Regions from separate parts of the Sediminitomix flava genome, predicted to be linked through region 3. Evidence: riboswitches for the same ligand, from Rfam matches in the RefSeq annotation. Region 3 holds a riboswitch; each other region holds the start of a gene.
What was found. Region 3 has a riboswitch for S-adenosylmethionine ahead of metH (methionine synthase). Riboswitches for the same ligand answer to the same signal wherever they lie in the genome.
Positions count from the first base shown of each region.

Region 1 (3,195 bases), on a different contig from region 3:
CAGCATTCCTGAGATTTTCTTGTCAGCATTGTTGGTTTGACTTTTTTTCAAGATTTCAAACAATTCATCATCTGATAGTTCTTCTGAACGAGTACTCGAATAACATAGATAGTAGATCATTTTTAAAACTGTTTAAGTGAATGATACTCCAATATCTATGATCTGCTTTTTTATTTTCAGTCAATTTCGAGCACTTTTTTACATAAGAATGATTTCAGTTTGAATACAAGAATCAATCAATTTCTCGATTGAAAACCTCTTGAATATGCCTCGCATTATCTCCTTCAATTTTATTAATTCGCTGTATCGTGTGAGGTGAGGCTTCAAAAATATGCTTAAAAATAATCCACTCAACTCGTTCGGTATGGGGCGGTGTGGTAAGTGAACCTCTATAATGAAAAAATGCAAAATCCTTACTTTTGTCAAGCCCTTTGGCAAGAGAACGAACATCTAGAGATTTAGCAGGCAATACAACTCTATCCCCTACTTTGTCTGGAATTCGTTCGATCAATTCTTTAAAGAAATTAGGATCTGTTCCTTCTTTAAAAAGCACAGCTAAAACTAAGTAATTTTTAGAACCATCCTTATTAGTATTTGAATGTACCAAATGCATTTCCATTGGATATGTCACACCATCTATCAAATGTTCTGACGGAGTATGAAAGTGAAGTTGGTCAAAATTGTACTCTATTCCATCAAAACTAAACGTACTTCCAGGTTCATATTCTACTTTTACCGTTTTGCCTTCATTGATAAGTTGGTGAGGTTTATCTGTGATATGTGTATAATTATAATAAATCGTATGTGTTGAATCGTCTTCTTCGGAGGTTACTATATTTATAGGTGATTGTAACTTCCCATGCCCTTTCTCTACAGAAAGGTAATGTGTTTGTTTGAGATGATTATCGGCAACAGTTTCGTCTTTGGGAGAATGTTTACAAGCTATAAAAAAGCTACATAGCAAAAAGAGAATGATACTTTTCATATGATTTTTAATACATAAACATCATTTTCTTCTTGAATAATTCAGACCTACATTCATCTAAATCACAATAGTTTATCCAATTCTGAAACTCTTCGTGAAAATCCTTTTATTGAATCTTTCTAAATAAAATTGGTGACACAATAGAATTTATATACCTTTGTATAGCTTATCAAGAAAGACCGAGGGACTGGGCCCGATGAAGTCTTAGCAACCCCCTTCCAAATAGGCAGGTGCTAATTCCCATTTCTGACAAGAGTCAGGAGAAGATAAGTTTCATCCTACCGATATGGACTCTTCTTTTTTGATAGCGTTTTGGATTGCACCGTGCACTATCATTTTCTGTATAAAATTTAGTGCTTTTCATTGGAATGTGATTTTTGATCTAAGAAAAATATAGGTTCTTGACCAAACAAATCTACATTGTAAGCTGTTTAGCATCGGAACAATAGTTCACGAGATATCCAGAATCTAAATAAAAGTTGATTTAAATTTAATAACTCAAGAATGGCATACCTATTCACATCTGAATCGGTGTCTGAAGGGCACCCTGATAAAGTTGCTGACCAAATCTCAGACTCAGTCTTAGACGCAATGTTGTCTCAAGACCCAGACTCTCGTGTTGCTTGTGAGACGCTCGTAACTACAGGGCTTGCAGTATTAGCTGGAGAAATCACAACAAAAGCATACGTAGAAATCCCTGATATTGTACGCGAGACAATTAATAATATAGGTTATAACAAAGATAATTATCAATTCTCTGGAGACTCTTGTGGTGTTCAAGTGGCACTGCACAGTCAATCACCTGATATTGCACAAGGTGTAAATGAAGGAGAAGGAGTTGATAAAGAGCAAGGAGCAGGAGATCAAGGGATGATGTTTGGTTATGCCACAAATGAGACTCCAGAATATTTGCCTACAGCTTTGGCATTCTCTCACCGTTTGGTAAAGGAATTGGCTAACATCCGTAAAAATGAATCTGATGTAATGCCATATCTTCGCCCTGATGCAAAAGCTCAAGTAACGATTGAGTATAATGAAGACGGTAAACCAAAGCGTGTTCATACAATTGTTGTTTCTACTCAACACGATGATTTTGCAGCAGAAGAAGAAATGTTAGCAAAAATTGCTGAGGATGTAAAAGAGCATGTTATTGCTAGAGTAATTCCTGCTGAATTATTAGACGGAGATACAATCTATCACATCAACCCTACAGGTAAATTTGTGATTGGTGGACCTCACGGTGATGCAGGTTTGACTGGTCGTAAAATTATTGTAGATACTTACGGTGGTAAAGGTGCTCACGGTGGCGGTGCATTTTCAGGAAAAGATCCTTCTAAAGTAGACCGTTCGGCTGCTTATGCTGCTCGTCACATCGCGAAAAACGTAGTTGCAGCAGGATTGGCAGACGAAGCGTTGGTACAAGTTGCTTATGCAATTGGTATCTCAAATCCAGTATCTTTGAATATCAATACTTATGGTACAGCTAAAGTAGGTCTTTCTGATGTAGAAATTGCGGCTAAACTTTCTCAAATTTTCGATATGCGTCCTAAAGCAATTATCGATCGTCTGGGATTGAAAAACCCTATCTATACTCCAACGGCAGCTTACGGGCACGTAGGTCGTTCTCCTTACACTGCTGAAGTAGAATTCAACACAGTTGATATCACTGAAGTTGATGGTGTTAAGACAGAAATCCGTAAGAAAGAACTTAAAGAAGTTGAGTTCTTCACTTGGGAAAAGACAGATTATGTAGGAAAAATTAAAGACGATTTTAGCCTTTAATCTTCCAAATCATATACATTTGAACCCCAATCTACTTGTTAGGTTGGGGTTTTTCACTTTTTCACCCTTTGGGTAAATGTAGAGATTGATATTTATGAAGAAGATTATCTTTTTTGTTACCAGCCTTTTATACTTCACCTTTCAAGCAAATGCTCAAGTTGCTTTAGATCAAAAAGTAAGTTCGTACACATGTGATTGCTTACGAAATTATGCTCCTGAAGAAATTGACGATGAGATAATGGAAAATTGTATTTCAGAAGCAATGAAAGCAGTAGCTCCAGAAATGACACAAGTGCAAATCAAAGCCCTTGAACAAGTCGATAATATGTGGGCACTTATTGAAAATGTAACCAAACAAGTTTCTGAAAATTGCTTGCAACAATCTTCTTCAAAAGATAAAGGAAATACCTATTATTATTCGGTATGGA
Region 1 covers NZ_QGDO01000002.1:1,220,592-1,223,786, forward strand. The annotation lists gene BC781_RS12025 (BLUF domain-containing protein) at 1-120, opposite strand, end outside; gene BC781_RS12030 (carbonic anhydrase family protein) at 233-985, opposite strand; SAM riboswitch class I at 1,149-1,258, shown strand; gene metK (methionine adenosyltransferase) at 1,490-2,767, shown strand; gene BC781_RS12040 (tetratricopeptide repeat protein) at 2,862-3,195, shown strand, end outside.
Region 1: it holds a riboswitch for S-adenosylmethionine, as region 3 does, so the genes downstream of both, metK (methionine adenosyltransferase) here and metH (methionine synthase) in region 3, are expected to answer to the same signal.

Region 2 (3,195 bases), on a different contig from region 3:
AGATTCTCAGCTAAAGTAGGGTGTTTTACTGCCCACTCTAAAGCTTGTTGTCCTCCTAAAGAACCACCTATTAAAGTATGAATCTTTGAAATCCCCAAATCTACTCTCAGGAGATCTAGCGCATTGACCATATCACGAATTGTGATACTTGGAAAAGAATGATAATAAGGTTTATTAGTTCTAGGATTTACTGAAAGTGGTCCTGTAGAACCGTAACAAGAACCCAACACATTTGCACAAATAATGAAATGTTCGTCTGGATTAAAGATTTTATTATCCCCAAACAAACCACTCCACCAGTCCATGACATCGGCATTTCCAGTTAAAGCATGACAAGCCCAAATAATATTTGAGCCATCTTCATTGATTTTACCTGCGGTTTGGTATTCCAATTGAAATTCAGGAAGTATTTCTCCCGACTCCAGTTCAAATTCCTGCTGATATGTAAAGACTTGTGTGTGCATAATTCTGTGTAAATGTTGAAAAGCAGTCCCGAAGGACTGCCTTGGTTTTGTTTAGACTGCTAGTTCTTCATTAGCAAATGCGGCTGCAAATGCTTTTTCAAAATCAGATTTGATATCTTCAATATGTTCAATACCTACAGATACTCTCAACAATGCTGGAGTTACACCTGCGGCAGCTTGTTCTTCTTCACTCAATTGTTGGTGAGTCGTTGAAGCCGGATGAATAATTAATGTTTTAGCATCCCCTACATTTGCCAAATGACTCACTAATTCCAAAGAGTTTACAAATGTCTTAGCTTCTTCTAACCCGCCTTTCAATTCAAAAGAAAGTACTGCACCAAATCCATTGGTTAAGTATTTCTTAGCCAACTCATGGTGAGGATTATCTTTCAATCCAGGGTAATTTACTTTAGCAACAATTCCTTTTTCATCCAACCACTCCGCTAACTTTAGCGCATTGCTCACATGTCTGTCCACTCTCAAAGAAAGAGTCTCTAAACCTTGTAATAGTTGGAATGAGTTGAAAGGACTAAGTGATGGTCCAAAATCTCTTAAGCCCTCTACTCTTGCACGGATTGCAAACGCAATGTTTCCAAAAGGACTTTCAGAACCGAAAGTCTCCCAAAAATTCAATCCATGATAGCCCTCTGAAGGTTCCGAGAATTGAGGGAATTTTCCATTTCCCCAATTATAATTTCCCCCATCTACGATTACACCGCCAATCGAGGTTCCATGGCCACCAATCCACTTGGTAGCAGAAGCAGTTACGATATTAGCGCCGTGTTGTAGCGGCTTGAATAAATAACCTCCTGCACCAAAAGTATTATCCACAACTAATGGAATATCATGCTTTTTGGCTATCGCTGCTATTTTTTCAAAATCTGGAATATTGAAACCTGGGTTCCCGATGGTTTCAAGGTAAATTGCTTTTGTCTTTTCATTAATTGCTTCATCAAAAGCTTGAGGTTGATCACCATCAACAAAGTTGACTTCAATTCCTAAACGTTGAAAAGCAATTTTGAATTGATTGTAAGTTCCGCCATAGAGGTAAGTCGAGCTAACGATATTATCACCTGCTTGGCATAAGTTATTTAATGCAATGAACTGGGCAGCTTGTCCTGAAGCGACAGCTACAGCAGCTACGCCACCTTCTAGGGCAGCAATTCTTTTTTCAAAAACATCCGTAGTTGGGTTCATGATACGAGTATAGATATTCCCGAATTCCTTCAGTGCAAATAAGTTAGCACCATGGTCGGCATCCTTAAACCCGTATGAAGTCGTCTGATAAATAGGCACAGCTCTTGATCCTGTAGTAGGGTCTATATCTTGACCTGCGTGTACTTGTAAAGTATCGAAATGTAAACTTGCATTTGACATAGTAGTAATGATTTTGAAGGTGTTAAATAAGAAAATAGGTTGACACAGATGTGTCGAGAATTCCCAGATACAGATATGCCGATGTGATATACAGCAAATTGTATATGATTATTCTAGCTATTAATCGAATAGAATAGGGAATTTTAGAAAGGGTATGTATGTGACTAGCACATTCGCATTCGCAAGCGCATTCGGTACTTTGTAGAAATAAAAATTGTACCTATCAGATGATGATGTGATCCCGCAAGAACGGAAGTTTTTGTTGTAGTTGTTTTCATTATTGTTTCGATTTATATATCCTAAAACTTGATTTAGGCAAGGATTTAGCACCTTATCGTTTCTTCACTTTGGAAGGACAGGTTGCTAGAGGGTCATTGAGCCTTGTCTCTCGCCTCTTCCCTATAAACCCAGACACTAAAAAAGTGCGGTTGATCGAGAATTGATACCTCAAAACAACGGCACTTTTTTTTAGTATCCAAATAATCATTCGATTTTTTTCAAATAATCTAAATAAATCACTGAAAACATTTAAACATTTTCAATTCCATCAACTATTTAAAAAGCAAAATCAAACAAACTGAAAATCAACAACTTTAGTCAACCAAAGAAACTTGAACTAATTGATCAAAGAATTTTTCGATGAGAGGACGAATAGTTTTAGAATCGTCATAATTATTTATGATAATAGCAAAAGCAAACTCTTCCGAATCCATATTTTCAGCATAACCAGAATAAGCTAAAACGCGCTTCATACTTCCACTCTTTGCATGGATTTTTCCATTTGCAATAGAAGACCTACACATGTATTTCACCGTCCCTGACTTCCCTACAATCGGGATTGATTTTTTGAATGAATTAAAGACATTCGTACGGGTCATTTTAGATAACATCAAAGTCATTTGACGACTAGTAACACTGTTAAATCTTGATAGACCACTACCATCCTCCATATTAAATCCTGACATTGGCAAACCTCGATTCTCCCATTCATTACGAATCCTTTCAATCCCTTTTTCAGTACTCCCCTTTACTCCAAGTTTTTGATGAGAAATTGCTTTAGCCAGACATTCAGCATACAAATTATTACTCTTATGGTTGACCTCTGTAATCAAATTTGACAATGTCTCTGATTGAATTACACTTATAAGATTAAGATTCTTCTCTTCAAGATTAGATACTAATGTTTCTCCTTGAATTTCAACCCCTAAACCTTTCATATAATCCACCATAGAATGAGTTGTCTGAAGACTTGGAAAAGGTAATGCACCCTTGATTTTAAAACGATTTCGATGGGGAGGAATTGACCCTCTTATAAACCTTTGATTACTTCGAGGGCTTCCAAAAATATAAGCCT
Region 2 covers NZ_QGDO01000002.1:77,722-80,916, forward strand. The annotation lists gene metX (homoserine O-acetyltransferase MetX) at 1-464, opposite strand, end outside; gene BC781_RS07650 (O-acetylhomoserine aminocarboxypropyltransferase/cysteine synthase family protein) at 516-1,841, opposite strand; SAM riboswitch class I at 2,129-2,249, opposite strand; gene dacB (D-alanyl-D-alanine carboxypeptidase/D-alanyl-D-alanine endopeptidase) at 2,435-3,195, opposite strand, start outside.
Region 2: it holds a riboswitch for S-adenosylmethionine, as region 3 does, so the genes downstream of both, BC781_RS07650 (O-acetylhomoserine aminocarboxypropyltransferase/cysteine synthase family protein) here and metH (methionine synthase) in region 3, are expected to answer to the same signal.

Region 3 (3,195 bases):
TTCTACAGGAGCTTCACGCCAAGAAAGATCAACTTCTTTTTTCTTACCATCCCCTTTTACAGTTTCAGCAAGTTCAACAAGTCTTTCTGTCGCATCATCTCTTCTATTGAGTAATACGTCCTCTACGCGTTCTAGTAGTTCTTTAGGAATCTCTTCATAGACCTCAATCATACCAGCGTTTACAATACCCATATCCAAACCTGCTTTAATTGCATGATAAAGGAATGCTGAGTGCATTGCTTCACGAACTACATTGTTACCTCTAAAAGAGAAAGAGACATTACTGATACCTCCACTCACTTTCGCATGAGGAAGATTCTGTTTGATCCAACGTGTAGCCTCAATAAAATCAACACCGTAATTATTGTGCTCATCAATACCTGTAGCAACAGTAAGTACGTTAGGGTCAAAAATGATGTCTTGTGGAGGGAAATTAACTTTCTCTACTAATATATCATATGATCTCTTACAGATTTCAATTCTTCTTTGATAACTATCCGCTTGCCCTGTTTCATCAAATGCCATGACTACTACAGCTGCTCCATATTTCTTTACCAGTTCTGCCTTTTTAATAAACTCTTCTTCTCCCTCTTTCAAAGAAATTGAGTTTACAACCCCTTTACCTTGTACACACTTCAGACCAGCTTCAATTACTGACCATTTTGAAGAGTCAATCATAATTGGTAAACGAGCAATATCTGGTTCAGATGCAATGAGGTTTAGGAATCGGGTCATGGCTTCCTCAGAATCCAACATCCCTTCATCCATATTTACATCAATCATTTGTGCACCACCTTCTACTTGGCTACGAGCAACCTCCAAAGCTTCATCGTACTTATCTTCTTTGATAAGTCTTTTAAACTTCAACGAACCAGTAACATTTGTACGCTCACCAATGTTAGCAAACATACTATCTTCTTTGATAGAAATAGGTTCTAGTCCAGATAGGTGAAGTACTGCATCTTCTTCAGGAATTTGTCTTGTTTCATGAGGACTAACTACTTCAGCAATTTTCTGAATGTGATCTGGTGTAGTACCACAACATCCACCAATAATATTTACTAGACCATTACTAGCAAAGCCTTCAATAATTTCTGCCATCTCCTCTCCTGTTTGATCGTATTGACCAAATTCGTTTGGAAGACCTGCATTTGGGTGTGCTGAGATTAGACAATTAGAGACTCTTGAAAGTTCTTGAACATAAGGCCTGAGAAGATCTGCACCTAAAGCACAGTTCAAACCTACACTAAACAAGTTTGCGTGTGAAATGGAATGCCAAAATGCTTCTGCAACCTGTCCAGAAAGCGTACGACCACTCGCGTCAGTAATAGTACCAGAAACCATTACAGGAAGTCTTTTACCATAGCTTAGATTTGGAAATTCATCAGTGATTTCAACATTACCTTTTTCTTGATCATCAAAATACTTTTCGATCGCAAATAAAGCCGCCTTACAGTTTAGCGTATCAAAAACCGTTTCGACTAGAAGTAGATCACAACCACCTTCTACTAATCCTTTGGTCTGTAAATAGTATGCATCTACAAGTTGATCGAAAGTAACGGCACGATAACCCGGATCATTCACATCTGGGGAAATGGAAGCTGTTCTGTTTGTAGGTCCCATAGAACCTGCCACATATTTAGGCTTAGAAGGATCTTCCGCTGTTAATTCATCAGCTACTTCTTTGGCTATTCTTGCAGATTCATAGTTAAGTTCATAAACTATATGTTCAAGCTTATAATCTTCCATGGCTATTGTTGTACCACTAAAGGTATTGGTTTCAACAATATCTGCCCCTGCCAAGAAATACTGTCTATGGATATCCTTAATAATATCTGGACGAGTAATAGACAATAAATCGTTGTTGCCTTTAAGGTCAGATGGATGATCAGTAAATCTATCTCCTCTAAAATCTTTTTCTTCTAATTTATGGCGTTGGATCATAGTACCCATTGCACCATCCAAAATTAGAATACGTTCTTTCGCTAAGTCTTTGATGTCTTTTTTCTCCATGCTTGCAGTCAATTCATATTTTGACACACTAATTATACAGACGCATGTGAAAACAAACAATAGAAAATTCTTGATTGATTACTAGCAACTTACATATACTTTGTAAGTAGTTTTTGGTCATAAAAAAAAGGGCAAGAAAGCCCTATTTAATCAAAATAAATCTATGATTGCTTTCACCTATCTTCCTCAGACACCTCTGAGCCGGGAATTGGCACCAAGCATGTAAAGCTTCTTGGTTGCCAAGGCATCATTGAGCCCGGTCTCTCCACCTTTCAGGATAAGTGGTACAAAGATATGTAATCAATCTTATTATTAAAATTTTATTATTGAGAAATGTAATTTCACTTAATTAATTTCTCCAATTTTGTCCTTCTCCCACAGGTTCTTTCTGTATATTCATCCAAATTCGATATTGTTCTTGTGGATCTTGGTAATTAGAACGATATGACATTACAATTTGTGGGTTACTAAATGGCTTAAAGTTATTTTTTAATTCCATTGCCCATCTTTGATTTTCGGTTTGCATATTTTTCAATGCTAAGAAAGTTGCTTTAAACTCTTCTTTGGTTTCTGGAAATGGAAAAATATCAACTTCATCCAAGTAAACTGTCATTTCGGATAAAGGTACTTTAATGAATAAATGATCCTTACCTTCAAACTCAGGTAAAGCCACCTTTACTGTTTTATATCCTTGAAAACTCACTTGAATACTATCTACAGGTTTGATCAGCATTTCTGCTCTACCATCTCCTTTCGTAATAGCTCCTGTTCTTCCTGCCAACACATGCGCTCTGTTCAACGGACGCCCTGTTTCTTTTTCGTAAACAATTACTGTTAATTTATCAGTCTTAGCTTGGTCTTGAGCAAAAGATGGGAAATAAAAGAATAGTCCTACTATGACTAAGGTTATATAATTGATGTTTCTTCTCATAAAAATCTGATTCTATATTGAAGTAATTTGCTAGTAAAATATCATTATCGGAATAAATTTAACAGTATTACTGTTTGTTGACTTTAAAAGTCATAAATTCTCTTAATGGGTTAAAACATAAGTGAATAACCTAATCAAGTAAGGTTTTGTTTTTACAGCTATAAAAAAAACAAAAAAAGGCCATAAGATTTAACTTATAGCCTTTTATACTTTAATAGAAAATCTAAGCGTATGACTCTTCTATTGTATGT
Region 3 covers NZ_QGDO01000007.1:270,573-273,767, forward strand. The annotation lists gene metH (methionine synthase) at 1-2,013, opposite strand, end outside; SAM riboswitch class I at 2,188-2,297, opposite strand; gene BC781_RS21640 (peptidase associated/transthyretin-like domain-containing protein) at 2,363-2,944, opposite strand; gene BC781_RS21645 (formyltransferase family protein) at 3,168-3,195, opposite strand, start outside.

Region 4 (3,195 bases), on a different contig from region 3:
CTCTCCCATTTGCTGTAGCTACAACTGGAGTTCCAATTTTCGCCCTAAAATCAATACCCTTGTGCATTAGTTTTTTCTTTGAAATAGGATGAAAACGCATACCAAAATGAGAAGATACTTCTACCTTTTCCATTTTTAATGGGACGATACTTGGTTCATTATCAAAGCTTGAATTCTCTATAGAAATAGCTTGAATAAGTATACCTAGTAAAGGAATAAAAAGTAGATAGCTAAATTGTTTTAGTCTTGAGCTTTTATTATTCTGAATCATTTGTACTCGCTTTTTAAGTTTGCTTCCAAAGTTTTTACTGAGTAATAAATGTTTATTCTCTACCTGTGAAAGCATTAATTTTAAATAATTAACCTCCGACTCATTTCTTGAAAGCACCTTTTGATCTGCTAAATATTCATGAAGAATGTTGAAAGAATTTTTAAGGACAAAAGCAAAAGGGTTACACCAAAACAAAATGGTATAACATTCTAGTAAGATGCTATCAAAAGAGTGGAGCTGTCGGACATGAGCTTGTTCATGTGTAATAATAGACTTAATACCATCTATTGACTTATAATTGGACGGTAAAAAAATCCAATGAAAGAAAGAGAAAGGGGCAGAAGGGTGATTTGTTAAATAAAAGGTATTTCCTTTAATTTCTGTCTTTAAAGCTGAACTTCTGATCGAAATCAACTGTCTAAATTGAATTATAAACCTTATTAAAAACAATATCACACCAAATATATAGATGACAAATAGCAGTGTACTCCATTCAAACGACATTGCTTGTGACACTTCTAATACATCTATATTTTGAGAATTTTCGATTTTCTCAAAATCTTCTATCCATAATGTATATTTCTTTAAATTATCTTCAATAGGAATATCAAAAGATACTAGTGGTCCAAGAATTGAACTTATCAGAATCAAATAAAGAATCCCTCTATTTAACTGATGGAAAGTAGCCTTCTGGAAGAGTACACGAAAAAATAGATATGGTATGGTCATCAATACACTCGACTTCCATAGAAAGTGTAAAAACTCGATCATTTTGTTTTTTTCTTTTGATCTATTTTATCTTCAACCATTCTTTTAATTTCCTCAAGTTCAGAAATACTTAAATCTTCACTCTCTGTAAAAAAAGAAGCAAAACCCGATAAAGAACCATTAAAAAATGACTTGACTATTCCTTTGAAATGTGATCCAAAATATTCCTTTTTCGACACCAAAGGATAATATTCATTTACCTTACCGTAAGTATTAAATCCCAAGAAACCTTTTTTAGTCAACACACGAATCACAGTTGAGATAGTCGTATATGCTGGTTTAGGCTCTGGAAATTGGGCTACAATATCTTTTAGATATGCTTTTTCAAGCTTCCATACATATTGCATAATTTGTTCTTCTGCCTTTGTCAATTCTTTCATGACTGCAATATAATTACTTTTGTAGTTATAAAACTATTTTTATAGTCATAAAAGATTAAAAAAATATTTGTTATTGTTTTTCAGATTCTAAAACAAAAGATTCTATTCTCCGTTTTAAAAGGATATCTCAATAAATTTCAGTCTAACAATTAAACTTTATTAACTTTTATTTGATAAAGAAGATCTAAAGCTTCAAATTTGCAATAGCATCAAGAATCTTTAAAGATACCAACCGAGCAAAAGAGCCACGGTGGTTGAAGGATGTGGTCAGTATAGACAAAAAAATGTACTCCCTTCACTTGAGGCCATTTCATTGTTTCACTTTTTAAATCAAAACAACATGGCACTTGATATAATCGAAAGAAAAACCGTAGAATTTAAAGAGAAGTTTTCCACAGAAAGCGCTCAAAAATTAGTTGATCGATTCAATTACTTAGTAGCAGATAAAGGATGGAATATAATAAAACAAGCATATATCCATACACTACAAAGTGAAATTATAAGTCGTGATCTAATTAAAGATCCAGAAGAAAAACAAATTATTGCCCACTCTATATATCATCCAATTGAATTGAGTGATGGGCATATTCAACTTGTTAGATAATAAAAAAGAGTCCTTTTAATGAATAATTTAAAGGACTCTGTTATTTAATTCCTAGATCATCATTTATTCAGACGCCCACTTAGGGTTTAATTTCAATATTTCATGATATACAGGACAATCTTTATCGTGAGCTCCTTTTAAATATCCTGTACTCATCAGAAATTCATTAGTAATCTCACCTCCTGTAAACTTGAATGTCTTTTTAAATAATTTCACCCACTCTTCTTTTGTCTTTGGGTGATTCAAGTCTAGCCAATTTTTAAATGAACCATGTTCTTTTTGTAATCCCAAAATCACATTTGCATTATGAATAGCTGCATTGACTTTTAGTTTATTCCTAATTATTCCCTTATCAGATAGAAGCCTTTCTCTATCTCCTTCTGAGTAATTTGCTACAACTTCAATCTCATATTGATCATAAGCCTCATAGAAATTCTCTTTTTTATTCAAAATTGTTGTCCAAGAGAGTCCTGCTTGATTTATCTCTAAAATCAATCTACCAAACAACTCATTATCCGATTCTAAAGGAAATCCATACTCATGATCATGGTAAAATCTATTTACATCATCTTCTTTCATCAAAGCTACAGCTTGACAATATGATTTTGGCTTTGGCTCCATCTTCTAGTATTATTATATTTTATTCTAATAAAATTATAAAATAAATAGACAATTACTAGAATTATGCAAAGGATTTAATGTAGATGATCTGAAGTGTTTTCAAAGATGTTCTGATGTTCCGTCATTTTACCCATTATAGACTTCATCACTCGAACTCTCGCCCAACGCGGTAAAAAATCAAGAGAGTAAATGAGCAGTTTTGTGAGTAAACCAGGAAGTACAGTACTTTTTCTACCTAAAGCTTTGAGTATAGGAACTCCAATCATACTCGTGGAAAGTGCCATATTCATTTTCATATCTGCTCGTTCTGAGAATGGTGTTTTAACGGGCCCAGGTGCAGCTGCTAAAACGTCCACATTATGGTCTTTCATTTCATAAGATAATCCTTCAGCTAATGATTGAACATATGCTTTACTTGCAGCATAATTTGAAGCTAAAGGAACTCCTTGAAAGCTTACCAAAGAACTTAATAATATAATTCCCCCTCTCCTTTCTTCAGCAAATCTTTTGGCGAAGTGATAATTAAGCTTTAAGACTGCAGCACAGTTTAC
Region 4 covers NZ_QGDO01000005.1:223,719-226,913, reverse strand. The annotation lists gene BC781_RS18375 (M23/M56 family metallopeptidase) at 1-1,042, opposite strand, end outside; gene BC781_RS18370 (BlaI/MecI/CopY family transcriptional regulator) at 1,039-1,419, opposite strand; SAM-I-IV-variant riboswitch at 1,621-1,713, shown strand; gene BC781_RS18365 (hypothetical protein) at 1,760-2,023, shown strand; gene BC781_RS18360 (DNA-3-methyladenine glycosylase I) at 2,087-2,644, opposite strand; gene BC781_RS18355 (SDR family NAD(P)-dependent oxidoreductase) at 2,719-3,195, opposite strand, start outside.
Region 4: it holds a riboswitch for S-adenosylmethionine, as region 3 does, so the genes downstream of both, BC781_RS18365 (hypothetical protein) here and metH (methionine synthase) in region 3, are expected to answer to the same signal.